One region of the Desulfitobacterium sp. PCE1 genome, then DNA from elsewhere that is predicted to be linked to it. Evidence: riboswitches for the same ligand, from Rfam matches in the RefSeq annotation. Region 1 holds a riboswitch; the other holds the start of a gene.
What was found. A riboswitch is a leader RNA that binds a small molecule or an ion and turns the genes downstream of it on or off. The one in region 1 is predicted to bind nickel and cobalt.
Positions count from the first base shown of each region.

Region 2: another riboswitch for nickel and cobalt. It lies ahead of DESPCE1_RS21700 (cation-translocating P-type ATPase); the one in region 1 lies ahead of DESPCE1_RS0109270 (cation diffusion facilitator family transporter).

Region 1 is NZ_KB913023.1:1,857,880-1,865,898, forward strand. It holds gene DESPCE1_RS0109240 (PLP-dependent aminotransferase family protein) at 1-1,068, shown strand, start outside; gene DESPCE1_RS0109245 (hypothetical protein) at 1,256-2,005, shown strand; gene DESPCE1_RS0109250 (hypothetical protein) at 2,171-2,701, shown strand; gene DESPCE1_RS0109255 (hypothetical protein) at 2,964-3,689, shown strand; gene DESPCE1_RS0109260 (hypothetical protein) at 3,826-4,032, shown strand; gene DESPCE1_RS23735 (PLP-dependent aminotransferase family protein) at 4,668-5,285, shown strand; NiCo riboswitch at 5,434-5,521, shown strand; gene DESPCE1_RS0109270 (cation diffusion facilitator family transporter) at 5,579-6,454, shown strand; gene DESPCE1_RS0109275 (CdaR family transcriptional regulator) at 6,495-7,721, opposite strand.
Region 2 is NZ_KB913023.1:615,767-623,785, reverse strand. It holds gene argC (N-acetyl-gamma-glutamyl-phosphate reductase) at 1-787, opposite strand, end outside; gene DESPCE1_RS0103105 (threonine/serine exporter family protein) at 1,083-1,844, shown strand; gene DESPCE1_RS0103100 (threonine/serine exporter family protein) at 1,903-2,361, shown strand; partial or broken gene DESPCE1_RS21700 (cation-translocating P-type ATPase) at 2,494-4,786, opposite strand; NiCo riboswitch at 4,895-4,991, opposite strand; gene DESPCE1_RS0103090 (hypothetical protein) at 5,142-6,779, opposite strand; gene DESPCE1_RS0103085 (SbcC/MukB-like Walker B domain-containing protein) at 6,947-8,019, opposite strand, start outside.

The DNA of each region.
Region 1 (8,019 bases):
AGTTTTCCTGACGAGTGCTTTCCTAAAGCGGCATGGAAAAAGTATATGCTGGAGGTGCTATCCTCACCCGATTCGTCATCTTATATGACGCAGTATCAGGATAAACAGGGGAACCGTTCCCTGCGCTGTGAACTTCGGAACTATTTGTACCAGACCCGCGGGGTGGTTTGTACAGAAGCCCAGATCCTCATCGGCTGTGGTCTGCATTATTCGCTGGATAGTTTATGTAAGCTGTTTGCAAGCCATAAGAGGATTGCCATGGAGGAACCGGGATATAACGGAGCCAAAGAGGTATTTCAAAACAATGGGTTTTTGATACGCCATATTCCATCTACACAAGACGGACTTGACTTCTCAGGGCTAAAAACATTGGATGTCCCTGCTGTTTATGTAACACCGTCCCATCAGTTTCCTTATGGAACCGTCCTGCCGATTTCCAAACGACGGGAATTGCTGGAATGGGCAGCGGAAGAAAACGCTTATATCATTGAAGACGATTATGACAGCGAATACAGGTACGATGCAAATCCGGTACCCTCCCTGCAGTCCATCGATGGTAATGACCGTGTTATTTATATCGGCACCTTTTCCAAATCTCTTTCTCCATCATTGCGCATCAATTACATGGTAGTCCCCAAACATTTACTTGGGGCCTACCATCAGATGTTTTCTTCTTACAGCAGCCCCGTTACTTGGCTGACACAGGAAGTGCTGGCAAGATTTCTTCGCTCTGGCGATTATACCCGGCATGTGCGCCGGATGTGTGCAGTCTATCGAAAACGGCATGACATTTTTGTCCAGCAGCTGTCGAAACAATTCGGGCCAAAAATCGTGCTGCACGGGCAAGGTGCAGGGTTGCATTTTTTGTTGGAGTTTTCGGATGGAGTGCATGCCGACCGGTTAATCCTGACCGCAAAGAAAGCAGGAGTCAGGGTATACCCGGTAACCCCGTTCTGGAGTGTTTCAGAAGCCTGCCCCCCCAATATGCTTTTTGCAGGGTACAGCCTGCTGAATGAGGGGCAGATACAAGGGGGAATCCGCCTTTTGAAGCAAGCGTGGGCTCTATAGAAATTAAAAAAGCATACTTAACCATATATCATCCATTGCGATTAGGAAGTTTCTAATAATCTACCTAAATGGAAGCTGGAACTTAATTTTAAATCTTGCAGGAGTCAGCACCCTTTCCGTAGAATACAAAAATAAACATTTTTAACTATTATTGTGCTACTTGCGGTGGTACCGGAACGGAGGTTTTATGAAAAAGGTTTATATAGCTATATTTGGAGCGATTTTAATCATTGGTAGCGGAATTGGACTTAACGCACTTAGCAAGACATCTTACTTCGAGACATCCGATCAAGCGGTTCAAGAACCGTTTAAAGATGTGCAAGTTCAAACTGCTGTAAAAGAGGCAGAAAATGCACCTGCTAAGGTACCGATCGGAGCTTCATTAGCTCGTGATAGTGCCCCCGTTTTTGAACAAGCGGAATTTGCATCGCAGAAGACACAACCACCACAAGGGTTAACAGGAAAAGTGAAAGGGTATATACCTTTAAACCCACTCCCTGATGATGTTACGCCAACCGATGATAGTTATGAATTCGACCCGAACGATGGCAATTATCACCCCAGTATCAAAAATCCTCCAAGGATATTCGTTTATGAAATAACTTTCCATGAAGGATTCCGCCCAGAAGGATTAAAAGCCTTGGATGTCCATGTTATCGCCCGCAGTAACGGCGAAACTGACAATACATTGGTCCGTGATCGGGATGAGATTGTCAGTGTAACGGGAAGCACAGGCAAAGTTTACGATATGGCAGGTTCAAAAGGGACGGGTGTAACCCTTAATTATGAAAACGGTAATTATCATGAAGAACGAATTATTCAATACAAAGACATTAGTATTGATGAGGAATATATAGACAATGTTGTCGTTCGGCGTGATGGTAAACTTATCACCTTAGATGCCAAAAACGCTAAGCTAACCACAACGCATCCTTGAATAAAAATTCATCATGCTGTATCCAGGGCTTAGTGCATTGGCTTCTTTTATGAAATAAAGTTGCTCTTCTAAGGTGTTGAATATACAGCTGTATAATAATTTTGTCCTAAAAACAGGGACAACTTTGGCCGCCTTCATAGATTAAATCAGAAGGGGGTAATAAAGATGAGTTTAAGTTCCTACGAAGGCCTTCATGTTCAACGAATTATGGTCCCTACGCCTATGCGTAATGGCCCTAATTTATTAAACACAGTTTTAATGAATATGGCAGTAAACGAAGCGATTGTTACAGCGAGGTCACCTTATAATAACTTCCGACAAGGTATCGCAGGAAAGATCGGATCAGGAATGATTGAAGGTTGGGTATGGGACGCAGATATGCGTGTAGTAAGGAATCAGGACACGAAAGCGATTACAAGGGTTGCATTGACGGCTTGGGCAAACATCTCAAGAACCTCGACTGCTGGCCCGGATATTCCAAAAGGAGTTGCACTTGTCGCAGAGGGTGACCCCTATGACAGTAACTATGCGACTGCACTTTGTGCGTTCGATCAAGGGAGTATGGTTCAGATTCGTGGCTATTATTACCCAAGTTTAGGATATGATGCCTCATTCGTTTCGAGAAAGTGTTATGTTAATACGAATTGGGCTCAAGGTAATGAAGCCATGTATTACGTTCAACTGCGCAACTATTAATTTGCTAATTGGCATAGGGAACGACCTTCGGGTCGTTCTTTCTAATACTTTTATGGTGCGTAAAAAGCGAGACAGTCAAACTTCCGTACTGTTACTTTGGGCTCCAATATTTATCTTGCAAATTCATGGTAATTATTTTACCTTTTCAATAGAGAAAATGCTAAAGACAAAAGTATTGCATCAATCGGAGGGATAAATTTAGCTTCTAGTAGGTTTTTCAATTTTTTTTCAGCCTTTAATAGTATTAGGTTGCCAGCCAACAGTGACGGATGGCGCAAATATAACCAATAATGGTATGTTTGATAGAATTGAAAACAGCCAAGACACTGAAATAACTGGTAAACTAGATAAAATATCAAAAATGGAAGCGGAAAAAATCGCCTATGAAGCTGCAGTAAAAGCAAAGGTTACTGTACCGGGCTGGAAAGGTGAACAAATCATGCGTCGTGGCACTAGTTTAATAACTGAGATACCCGATCAATTATTCTCTTTAGATAATTATAATAAGAAACAGAAACCAGATATAGATGAAATGTATTCAGTTATGTTTCAGGATATCGGTGATAAGAGTAGTTTCTTATATGTTTATCTTGATGCAATAACTGGAGATGTCATTGGCGAATGCGGATATAAACCGGTGGAGAATGAAAACTATAGCAAACCGGATAGTGGCCTTGAATCTCTTGCTAAGATTACGGCAGCGAAGGCGGAAAAAATAGCTTTTGAAGCGGCGAAGAAGGCAAAAAATACTATACCCTACTGGCAGAATGCTGAGCCGGAGAATATCAAATGCCGTAGTACTGAATTAACAAATGACAATCCAACGTATGTCACTGCTTTAGATGATTTTGAAAATAAGCTGGATCTTAAAGGCATTCTTAAATATAATGTATGGTTTCAAGATGTTGGAGACGTAAGCAGCTTTTTATGCATTTATGTTGATGCCGTAACAGGGGAACCTATTGGTTGTAAATACATATCTGATTGAAATGACAAAATTGATTCTATAAAAATACTTGGCACATAGTGATAAGGGGATGGATGAAACCACGAGTTTCTTCGGTCCCTTTTTTATTGCTTATCAACTTGCCCTGAAAAACTCACTAAAGAAAGAAGGCGATTGAATGCCTACAAACCTATATGGTGGCCCTGGGAATAAAGCCTATGCTTATGTTGGCTATCCGGATGATACGGATCCTTATGATGTCTTATGGGAGGAATATGGCTGGAAATTTATTGAATATCCTTCAGGGACTAAACGAAAGAGGGCATACCTTCCTGGAGGAAACCCGACAGCCCCTGCTCCAAGGCTTTTAGTTCGGGCGTTTTAGGCAGAATGACTTCAGGCCAACCCGTTTATGGTGGACCAGGAAAAGATTACACTACAATGGGTTCTGTTTCGGCTGATGAGAATATTACTGTGCTTATTCCCAATGTATCGGGTTTCGTGTTTATCGAATATAGTACGAGTACAGGCACAAAAAGAGGGTATATCTTGGCAGACACTTTTTACACCACGAATAAATGCACCCTTAGCCAAAATGAATCAAGATGCACCGACTTTTTCTAAGCCATATCTCTATGGAACTATAGTTCGTAAAGTCCTAAAACCGGTGGAGGGGTATATCTGCCCTTGAAAAGGTGCGGGTTTTGCCATAGAAAGCATTAGAGATTCTAAAAGGAGCGGTGAATTTCAACATTTGTCTTCTGGGGTGTCAGATAATTCGGTTCACAAGAAAGAAGATGGAAAGCTTCCCTGTGATTTTCAATACGGAAGCTTCCCTGATGAGTGCTTTCCCAAAGCTGCCTGGAAAAAGCATCTGCTGGGGGTGCTGGCGTTACTCCAATCGTCATCTCATATGACCCAATATCAGGATAAACAGGGGAACCTCTCCCTGCTGTTTATGTAACACCGTCCCATCAGTTTCCTTATGGAACCGTCCTGCCGATTTCCAAACGACGGGAATTGCTGGAATGGGCAGCGGAAGAAAATGCTTATATCATTGAAGACGATTATGACAGCGAATACAGGTACGATGCAAATCCGGTACCATCCCTGCAGTCCATCGATGGCAATGACCGTGTTATTTATATCGGCACCTTTTCCAAATCTCTTTCTCCATCATTGCGCATCAATTACATGGTAGTCCCCAAACATTTACTTGGGGCCTACCATCAGATGTTTTCTTCTTACAGCAGCCCCGTTACTTGGCTGACACAGGAAGTGCTGGCAAGATTTCTTCGCTCAGGCGATTATACCCGGCATGTGCGTCGGATGTGTGCAGTCTATCGAAAACGGCATGACGTTTTTGTCCAGCAGCTGTCGAAACAATTCGGGCCAAAAATCGTGCTGCACGGGCAAGGTGCAGGGTTGCATTTTTTGTTGGAGTTTTCGGATGGAGTGCATGCCGACCGGTTAATCCTGACCGCAAAGAAAGCAGGAGTCAGGGTATACCCGGTAACCCCGTTCTGGAGTGTTTCAGAAGCCTGCCCCCCCAATATGCTTTTTGCAGGGTACAGCCTGCTGAATGAGGGGCAGATACAAGAGGGAATCCGCCTTTTGAAGCAAGCGTGGGCTCTATAGAAATTATGGTGCAAAATCGGAAGACGTGATACTAAAAATAAAGTACATTTAACCACATAAGAAAAAGGATAGAAGAGCTACAGATATGCTTACCGGGTATTGACAAATTCGCTGGCGGACCTTAAACTAGTAACATATTAAATTAAATACAAATATAATAGAGCAGGCGATCGGTATAAAAGCCGGTGGGGCTGGGCTGGGAAACCGGCAGCAGGAAGAATACCTGTGGGACTATAATTGGAAAAAATTATTGTGCCACAGGTATTTTTTTACCAAAAAAGAGGAGGGGTATCTTGAATACCGCAAATAGGAAAGTAAAGGTTGCCGCATTATCCATCGTATCGAATTCGGTGCTGATCATTCTCAAGGTTACAGCAGGTTTGCTAAGCGGATCCATCAGTATTATTTCCGAAGCCATACATTCCGGTATGGATCTCATCGCTTCTATCATTGCATTTTTCTCGGTGAGGATGTCGTCAAAGCCTGCTGATCGGAAGCATCCCTACGGTCACGGGAAAATTGAAAATGTTTCAGGTGTTCTGGAGGGCCTGCTGATTTTTGTGGCAGCCTGCCTTATCATAGCTGAGGCCATAAAAAAGATACAACACCCCGTGGAAATTTCTCAAACATGGGTGGCTATAGCGGTCATGCTGTTTTCCGGTGTTGTGAACACCCTGGTTTCCAGGATTCTCTACAAGGTGGCCAAAGAAGAGGATTCCATAGCGCTGGAGGCAGATGCCCTGCACCTGAAAACAGATGTGTATACCTCTCTTGGCGTCGCGGTTGGCCTTCTGTTGATCTGGATTACGAAAATCAACATACTTGACCCGATTGCGGCCATATTGGTGGCACTGCTGATCATAAAGGAAGCCTTTGTGCTTTGCAAAAATGCCTTCGAACCGCTTCTGGACACAAAATTGTCGGATGAGGACGAAATGAAGATCAAGACTATTATGGATAGCTATCATGGCAAAATATTGGATTATCATAACTTGCGTACCAGAAAATCCGGCAACATCAAATATATTGACTGCCATCTTACGGTTAGTGAGGGTCTGACCATTCGCGAAACCCATGAAATGAGCGATGAAATGGAACGGGAGCTGGAATTGGCTTTGAGGAATACAAATGTCAACATCCATTTTGAGCCAGGAAAGGATGGACAGTGAGCCCGCCCTGCTGATTTTCGGTCAGCAGGGCGGTTTCCTGTCAAGCCAATAATTTTTCAATAGTGTGAAGCCGTTTAATTTTAAGAGCTGCCATAATATCCAGGCGGGTATGGTTATCCGTCAAAGGCTTACCTAAGATGTTTTCAATTTTATTCAAGCGGTAGCGCAAGGTATTAGGGTGCATGAAGATCGCTTTGGCGGTTTTGTTCACGTCAAATTGGTTCTCGGCAAAGCTCTCCAGGAGGGCTATAAGGGAACTTTCCGGATCATCTTGTTTGTGCAATTCCCCCAGAACATGGACATAGTATTCTTTTAAGTCCTGGAGATCATGTTTATACAGGATTCGTTCCAAGCCGAGTTCACTGAAGAAGGGAACAGGTATTTCTAATAGCTTTCCCATTTCAAAAGCCACTTTAGCTTCCTGATAACTGCGAAAAAGATCGGTGGATTCGGAATAAACCTGTCCTACTCCACAGGTTACCAGATTATTTAATTCCGTGGTTCTGATTTGAGAAAAAGTTTTTTCAGCAAAACCAAGTATTTCTTCCTTTTGTAAAGCAGGTTTATCCGCCTGCAGGGGAACGAGGATCACCAGTTCATTTTGACGGAGGATGAGTGCCGGGTTTTTATAATAGTTATCGATGAAAATTTGTTCTATGATGCGGGAGAGAAAATCCATAAGATGATGCCCCGGATTATGATGCTCCGGATCAGGAAGGAGAAAAACCATAACCGTATGGGGGCGACTGAAATTCCAGCCCCACATTTCGCCGGTAGCAATGATATCTTCACTGCGTTTAAGGTTTCCGTAGAGCAGATCATAGAGAAAGGCATTTTTAAACTTGCTTTGCTCCTGCTTAAGCTCTAACCGGCTCTGGAGGTGGACGGCATAGAGTGATGATGTATAATCCAACAGGGGTTGAAAGGCTTCTCGATCCGGATTATCTTCATTACTAAGAATGAAAATATACCCAATGACACGGCCAAGGGGAGCAATAGCACGACCTATGGCACGTACCTTAAAAGTACCCGCAGAGATATAACAGAGAAAAAGGCTTTCGTCATGGATCCGAGGGTCATCCAGTTCAACTTGAAAGAATTCGCAATCATAGTGAGAAGAGGAGGCAACCAGTTTATAAGCAGAGGTTGAAACCAGTACAGGCCGATTAATGACCTTAGCTAAAGTATGGGTCAGAAGATCTAACCCCTGTCCTGAAGCCATAACCAATTCTTGCATATAATCCGGAACGGAAAATTGCTTGTTCATATAGACCACCTTTCTCACGATTTACCAAGGAAAAGCTCAGGGGTTCATTCTAGGCGACTCTTAAAAGTTAGGGTAGAATGGTATTATAGATTAATTTTGATCCTATAAGGAATTATTGTAAAGTCCTTTAATCTGTATCCCGGAATAAAAAAAGCGTGGCTTTTTTGTACTTGTGAACATATGACCAAAATGGGCGGCAAGCTATACTGATTATAGATTCGGGAGCGGCTCTCGTCAAATAAGAGGAAGTATGTTCCTTTTTTATTGCGAAGAGGCATGGAATTTCGCTCAGGCATGA
Region 2 (8,019 bases), 1.2 Mb from region 1:
CGGCCTCTGTGACGCCGGGTGTAACCTGGGCATAGATGGTGGCAAGGATTCCCCGAATCATAGGCACAAGATGAGGGGTAAAATTAACCAGGAGTTCTGACCCTGCTGCCTCCGTTAATTGCTGCTCAATCTCCGGTGTGTGGCGATGGCTGGCTACTCCGTAGGCTTTAAAATTCTCATTGACTTCACTGAAATGGTTTCCCAAAGTAACACCACGTCCCGCTCCGGAAACTCCGGATTTGGCATCGATAATCAGCCCATCTTTCTGCAGCAGCCCTTTTTGGAGTAGTGGAGCCAAAGCTAAGAGGGTGGCTGTGGGATAGCAGCCGGGGTTGGCTATGAGGGCTTTTCCCACAATTTTATCCCGATACAATTCCGGAAGACCATAGACTGCTCCAGGAATCAGCTCTTTAGCAGGATGCTTTGCTTTATACCAATTTTCATAAACTGTTGCATCCTTGAGGCGAAAATCTGCTCCCAAATCGATGACTTTAATGCCTCGGTTCAGCCATTGGGCAGTTCGGTCTGCTGTAAGTCCATGAGGAAGGGCGCAGAACAAAACGTCCAAGTCCGGCACCTGCTCATTATCCAGCTTCCCTGTTCCTAACCCTGACCCCATACCTTGACTAGACCTTAACCCTGAAAACTGTGGGAACATTTCCTCATAGACTGCTCCGCTATTACTGGAGGAGCCTAAGTATGCTAATTCTATTTCAGGGTGATTTTGGAGTAAACGCGCCAGCTCTTGACCTGTATACCCTGTGGCTCCGATAATTCCTACTTTCACACCGATACCTCCTCATTATCATTTTAATAATTATACATTTATATGTATAATGATTCAATTACTTTTTTAAATATTTTATTTTCTTTTTAGGCACTCTTTTACCACTTACGCTCACCTTCACTAAGTTGTTCATTTTTATACTTACTGATTAATCACTATTCTATTTTGTAGGTTCTCCTGAATTTGTGCTATCATTGTATGGAATAAATTCCTTAATCCAAAGTGTATGGAATTCATAGAGCAGCTAATCCATGGTTCAACATGAATTCGCCGCTTCTACATAGGAGGAAATCAAGTGAACTCAACCATTGGGGAAATCATGGAGGTCTGCCTTCTGGCCGGTAAAATCATGCTGCAAAGCGGGGCGGAGATCTATCGGATCGAAGATACGATGAACCGTATTGCCCGCACTTGTGCGGTTCCTGAAGCTCATAGCTATGTTACACCCACAGGAATTTTCTTATCCCTTCAGGGCCAGGAGAGGGATCAGGAGCAGACTAAGTTTCTGAGAATCTATGAGCGTCAAATTGATTTGAATAAAATCGTCAGTGTCAATGAAATCTCCCGCAAATTAAGCGAGAAGGAGCTTACCATTCAGCAGGCCTATGACGCTCTTTTAACTATCGAAAAATCCGGCTTTCTTTACCCCTTCTGGCTGCAGCTCATCGCGGCGGCTCTGGCCAGCGGCTTTTTCAGTCTGGCCTTCGGAGGAACCATGATTGACTTCTTGCCCTCGGTGGCGGCTGGTGGATTGGGGTTTTTACTCTATGCCAAATCCAATCGCCGCATTGCAGTAAAGTTCTTCTCCGAAATCTTTGCTGCCTTTACCATCGGCTTTATTGCTTATTTTTTCTATTATCTCGGTATTGATATTCAGATCGACAAAGTCATTATTGGATCGGTCATGCCTTTAGTGCCCGGTGTGATCATCACGAATGCTGTCCGTGATCTGATGGCCGGGGACCTTGTCGCAGGACTTGCCCGTGGAACTGAAGCTTTCTTAACAGCCTTTGCCATCGGTACTGGAGTAGCGGTGGTTTTAGCTGTGCTAATGTAGGAAAATGGGGGACAATAAGCCTGTCCCTTTTACCTTGTTATAGGAAGGAGTCGCATTGATGAATTGGACCGCACTTTATGCAAGTTTTTTTGCCACCATGGCTTTTGGAGTATTGTTTAATGTTCCTCGTAAAAGTCTCCTCACCGGCGGCCTCGTGGGGATGCTGGGCTGGGCTATCTTTGTAACCCTTACGGTGAATATGAAAATAAATATCATCACCGCCACTTTGTTTGCCGCCTTCAGTGTCGCTACCGTCAGTCAAATCCTTGCGCGACGGTACAAAATGCCGGTTACGGTCTTTAGCATCTCCGGCATCATTCCTCTGGTTCCCGGAGGGATGGCCTATGATACCATCCGGCAATTTATTGAAAACAATTATACGGAAGGAGTCCGTTTAGGCACCATCACCCTTCTCATCGCCGGCTCCATTGCCTTTGGGTTGATTTTCTCCGGTGTTATTACGGAAACCTTCAGTCGAAAAAGGGTATATCCTAAGCCGAATCTGCCTGGCCGGTGACCAGGAGCATCAGCCTATAATAAAAAAGGCATAATTCCCCTTTAGGAGAAATTATGCCTTTTCTTGTTGCCGGAGAGGGCAGGATTCAAACCTGCATGAGTGATTTCGAATCATCCTTTGGTATAACCTGACTTAAGTCGGCTGAGCTCCTTCTGTATTATGGGGAATATTCCCCCGTTTGGTTAGTTTGCTCACCAGCTTTACCAGCTCGTACCACAGCACCGACACAGCGGCCAGACCCAAAGCAGTCAGCAGCGAGGGCATGGGCAGCGCAACAAGCTTTAAAATACCGGAGAGCGGCGTGTACAGGATAAGGCCCAGCAACACCAGTGTGCCGATGTTGACCGCCCACATCACTCCGTCTTTGGCAAGGCGGCGGAGAGACTGGAATGCGAAGTCGTGGTCAGAGCTGTTAACCTGTACCAAGAACAAATTCGCCAGCATGACAATGGCAAGCCCCATGGAGCGGGCCGCGGGAGCATTGTCGGGGTTGCCCGCCAGCACCGTGAGATATGCACCAAATGAGGCTGCGAACACGGCCAAGCCTTGCAGTACGCTTTTGCCCAGCAAACCGCCGGTGAGCAGCTTGGCTTTCGGGTCGCGGGGGCGGCGTTCCATGATATCGGTTTCGGCAGGCTGGCGCTCCAGTACGATGGAGCAGGTGGGATCAATGAGAACTTCCAGCAGTACCACATGGAACGGCAGGAGTAATAGCGCAGCAGGGGCGATACCGAGGAATGGGGCCAGTAGGGATGCGAGGGCAATCGGAATATGGATGGTAAAGACGTAACCCACCGCTTTGCGGATATTGTCATAGATGCGGCGCCCGTCCTTCACGGTCTCTACAATAGTGGTGAAGTTATCGTCAAGCAGGATAAGGTCGGCGGCCTCGCGGCTCACTTGGCTGCCCCGCTTGCCCATGGCGATACCAATATCGGCGTGCTTGAGGGCGGGCGCATCGTTGACGCCGTCGCCGGTCATGGCCACGATTTCACCGTTTTCCTTGAATGCCTTGACGATACGCATTTTGTGTTCTGGCACAACGCGGGAGAAGATGGAAGAAGTCTTGACGGCCTCCCGCAGCTCCTCGTCGCTCATGGCGTTAAGCCTATCGCCGGTGATGATGTCGTCGCCGTGAGGCCAACCGATTTTTTAGCGATAGCCGAGGCGGTGATACCGTTGTCCCCAGTAATCATTACTACACGGATGCCTGCCCGGTTACAGACGGCGATGTCCTCCTTCACTCCCTCACGCGGCGGATCAGCAAGGCCCACCAGCCCCAGCAGGGTCAGGCGGCAGTCGGTAATGGAAGCCGGAATCGCTGCTTCGCCAGCCAGCTTGGCCGTAGCGATGGCGATAACTCTCAGGCCCTGGCCGGAAAGCTCCAGATTTCTGCGTTCCGCCTCCCCACGCTGTTCATCGGTCAGATCGCAAACAGTAAAGATGCGCTCAGGACTGCCCTTGGCGGCAATCAGGATTTCGCCGTCATGTCGCCAGACATGACCCATCATTTTCAGTTCGTTGGTAAAGGCATACTCTGTAAGAAAGCCGCTTTCTTCAAAGAGGTGCTCCCGGGATATACCGTGAGCCTCGCAATAGGCAAGCATCGCCTTCTCCATGGGATCATAGGTATCGGTCTCGCAGCCCAGTCCCATGATCTCCACCAGATTCTGTTCGTCTCCGAAAGCGACCCAAATATCCTGAACGGTCATCTGGTTCATAGTAATGGTACCGGTCTTATCCACACATAGTACCGATACCACGCCCAGCGTCTCCACGCTGGGGAGCTTGCGCACAAGGGAATGCTTTTTTGCCAATTTTACCGTATTCCGTGGATGCGCCAATCTTTTCCACCCGCACAATGGCCGTGCCCTGGATGACCAGAGTGCCGGCGTAGCAGTAGTCTTTCCTCCAGTAATCGACTGAAGGTTCCGCATTTTCCCCCGTCACTTTCCACACACCCTCGGCCTCGCCGGTGAGGGAAGATTCATCCACGCACAGGTCGGCACATTTGACCACCACGCCGTCTGCAGGAATCTTCACCCCTTCGCAAATCATCATGAGATCCCCGGGAACGAGGTCGGCGCTGACAACGGTCTGTTCCTTTCCGTCCCGGATGACCGTAACATGCGGTGCGGATAGTTCTTTCATGGCGTTCAGTGTTTTGTCAGTTTTCCATTCCTGAATCACGTTGATGCTGATCATGCCCACCACGAAGATAAGCATGATCATGCCGTCCCTTGGCTCGCCCAGCACAAAGTAGATGGCTGCCGCCACCAGCAGCAGCAAAAACATCGATATGAAGCGTCTTTCTGAGAAAGCTCTCCTTCCTTGGTGGGGTAAACTCGTTTTTACCGAATTGCTCCTGAAGCTCCTTGGCTTTGTCGGCGGTGAGTCCCGCCATACTTATGAGCCTGTTTGTCATAAAAGAATCCTCCATTTCGCCTTTCGACGTGTAAGATTTCTCTTATGGCACTCCATCTTCAAAAGTTGGTTGTTCCATCAGGGTATAAAAAAACACCTGCGGAACAACTACTGTCCCACAGATGTATCGATAATCCATCTGCTGCCGCTCGTTAAAGCAGCCCGGCCCCACGCCAAAAAGGCATCGCCTGCTCAGTTTGTACTGTTGATTTCTCATTCCATCCCGGAATGTAATGCAGTGCAAAGAGATTGTATTTCATTATATGGAACCATAGATTTTTTGTCAATAAGTACTTTGTTAACTGTCAAGAATCTATGAGTTTCACACTAACTGGTCTGTGAAGTAAAACGAGATACTACTGTAGCCGTACCGATTCGATCAGGAGGGAGCCTGCGGGGGTATCTTCAAACAATAGATCTAAGGATTTAACTTCAGCGAGATTTACACCCTCAAAAGAGGATAGGGGGAGTATCAGGCTTGCCAGCGGTGTCTTAACCGACCAAAAGTAAATTTTCTCTTCAAAAACCGGTGTGAAATCAAGCTCCCCTTGTGCTCTCATAAGTGTCTGTAATTGATCGGGTAGATTTACTCTGGCCTTATTGCCCTGAGCGTCGGTGATGCGTACGGCAAAGCGCTGATATTCCTGATGTCTATTCTTTTCATCCGCGGCATCAACCACAAGATCGAGAGCCAATGCGGCATATTCCTTCCAGTCCGTCACTGATGGGGCTAGTTGAAAAACCCCGGGAGCGTCCGCCCAACCCAGCTTCAAAAGCTGTCGGGATTGCTGCGCTCCCTCTCCGAAGGTGATGGTGTCCACCAATAGCTCGTCTTGCTTAAAATACCAGGCATCTTTCTTTGTTTCTGCCTGAAGGTTTTCTGTGGTATAGCCGGCTGTATCCCCAGCCGCCAACAACACCCTGCTCTGAGCGTTTCTGTAGAGCACCGAGGCCTTCCTGCCGAACATTGTCTCGGGCTGAGCTTTATCAGGAGGTAAAAGTGATGCCTCCTTTTTCAGGGTGAGGTAAAAGAAATCTGCCGCAAATGCTTGTAAGAACGCTTCCTGCTCCTCTCGAGCCAGCTGATCCGAGAGATCCATGGTTGAAGCCAGCATCCCCCCATCATTACGCTGAATGTTGCTGTTAAAATAATTATGATTGGCTCCCTTGAGATAGACCGCCAGGTGCTCTCCTTGTGTCTTCTCACCCAGTACGTCGTACAGAGCAAAACCGTCCAGTCCAATCACATCTCCATCGTACTCGGGAATAATCAGAGCGACTTGGGCGTCCGGCCAGGTACGGTCGGCAAACAGGAAGGTCGGTGCAATGCAGAGCAGTGCGCGGGCCGGCGTTCCTTCGTTTTGCATATCCTCGGCAATGTCAAAAATAGTTTCTCCACCTCGGGAGTGTCCGATTAAGCCAATCTTGCCAAAGTCAATTTTTCCAGCAAGCTCCACAGGATAGCCCTTTGGCTCACCCTTTTCTGCCTGCATCAAACTCTTTAAATGCTCCGCCGCCAGATATTGGGATTTTTCGCGATCATCATTATCACCATATTTCCAGGTATAAGCTTTGCTCATATCCATGGATACCACTACAAAACCCTGTTCGGCCAGGGCCTCAACCAAATAGCGATAACCTGTGTCAAAGCGAAGGTTTTCGTTATCATTTGAATGAGAGCCGTGGGTAATGAGCACCAGAGGGAAGGGTCCCGAGCCCTCAGGAACACCGATTATACCATTGAGGTGATAAGGCATCTTTTTGCCTGCAGGGGATACATAGGTGCCTGTGCCAACATCAAACTCCTGTACAGTATAGGGGTATTGCGATGTCGCAAGGCTATTCATATGAACCCTTTCCAGATTGACTACTGTTTGCGTAGGATTAACCTTATGGTCGGGTTGGGCATTGCCGCCGGAAGCCGTCGTGCTGATGCCGCATCCGCTCATTAAAAGGGCTGCGCAGAGAGCAAAAATACTCAGCTTATTTTTCATGCTATCCCCCATTTCATTAATACAAGAGTACCCCCTTTCTTTAGACGTGTCAAAGTAAGCATTCCTTTCGCTACTCAGGCTTTTTCTTGTTGTTCCGCCTTTTCACGTCCATGTTTTTTACTGTTTACCTCTCATTGGGGGCCTATGGCCGCATGATATTATTCTATTCAACTGACTTCGATGGCAACCTTGCTCCCTCCCATCCCGGCTTGGGCCGGGGTAACCATGAGCTTAACCGGCACTCTGTTCTTAATCGATTCCACATGGCTGATGATGCCCACGGATAACCGGTCATGATGGAGCCTTTCCAAAGAATCCATCACCACCTCCAGGAGGTTGTCATCCAGGGTTCCGAAGCCCTCATCCAGGAAGAATAACTCCAGGGGTGCCGTTCCCTTGAGCTGGATTTGTGCGGATAGGGCCAGGGCCAGGGATAAGGAGGCCAGAAAGGTCTCCCCTCCGGATAAGGTACTGGCATCCCGTTGAGCTCCGCCGTTCTTATAATCCCGGATCAGGAATTTTCCGTTTGGATCCACTTCCAGGCCATAGTTTCCTCCGGTAATATCCTTGAGTCGCTTACCGGCTTCAATGGAGACGTATTTCAGCTGGTGGGCCGCTACAAATTCAACGAATCGCTTCCCTCTGAATAATTTCTCCAGATCCCGCAAAAGGCCCAGTTGACGTTCCAGCTCTGCTTGAGTCTTGAGGAGGTCTTTTTTCTTGACCAAATTCTCCTTCATGGTTTTTACATGGGTTTCGATCGTAATCTTACTTTCCTCCAGTGCTTTGAAGAGGGTATCTTTTTCTTCCCTGGCCCTTTGAATCTGCTCCCATTGTTCGGCGCTCAAGCTTCTGACCCCAAGTTTCGTCTGCAAGTTCCCGATAGCCCCAAGGAGCTGTATTAAGGAATCCTGGTAGTCCTTGACCTTCCTTTTGAGTTTCTCGATCTCAGTTTTATCCAACAGATGGCTCTTCGCTTCCTCACTATCCTTGATCTGCTCCTCCTGCAAAACCTTATCCAGGGACTCCTTATCTTTTTGGCCTCTTTCCATCAAGCCTTGCCGGCTGTTGTGAGCCGATTGCAGGCGGATATAACACTCATTGTACTGCTTTTCCATCTCGTTTTTCCTTGTTTCCGCCTGGGTGTAGGCTTGTTCAATCCGGGTTATTTTTTCTGTGATCTCCTTTTGATAGGCCTCTAAATTCTCGATCTCACCCACTTTGGCTTTTATGGCAGTCT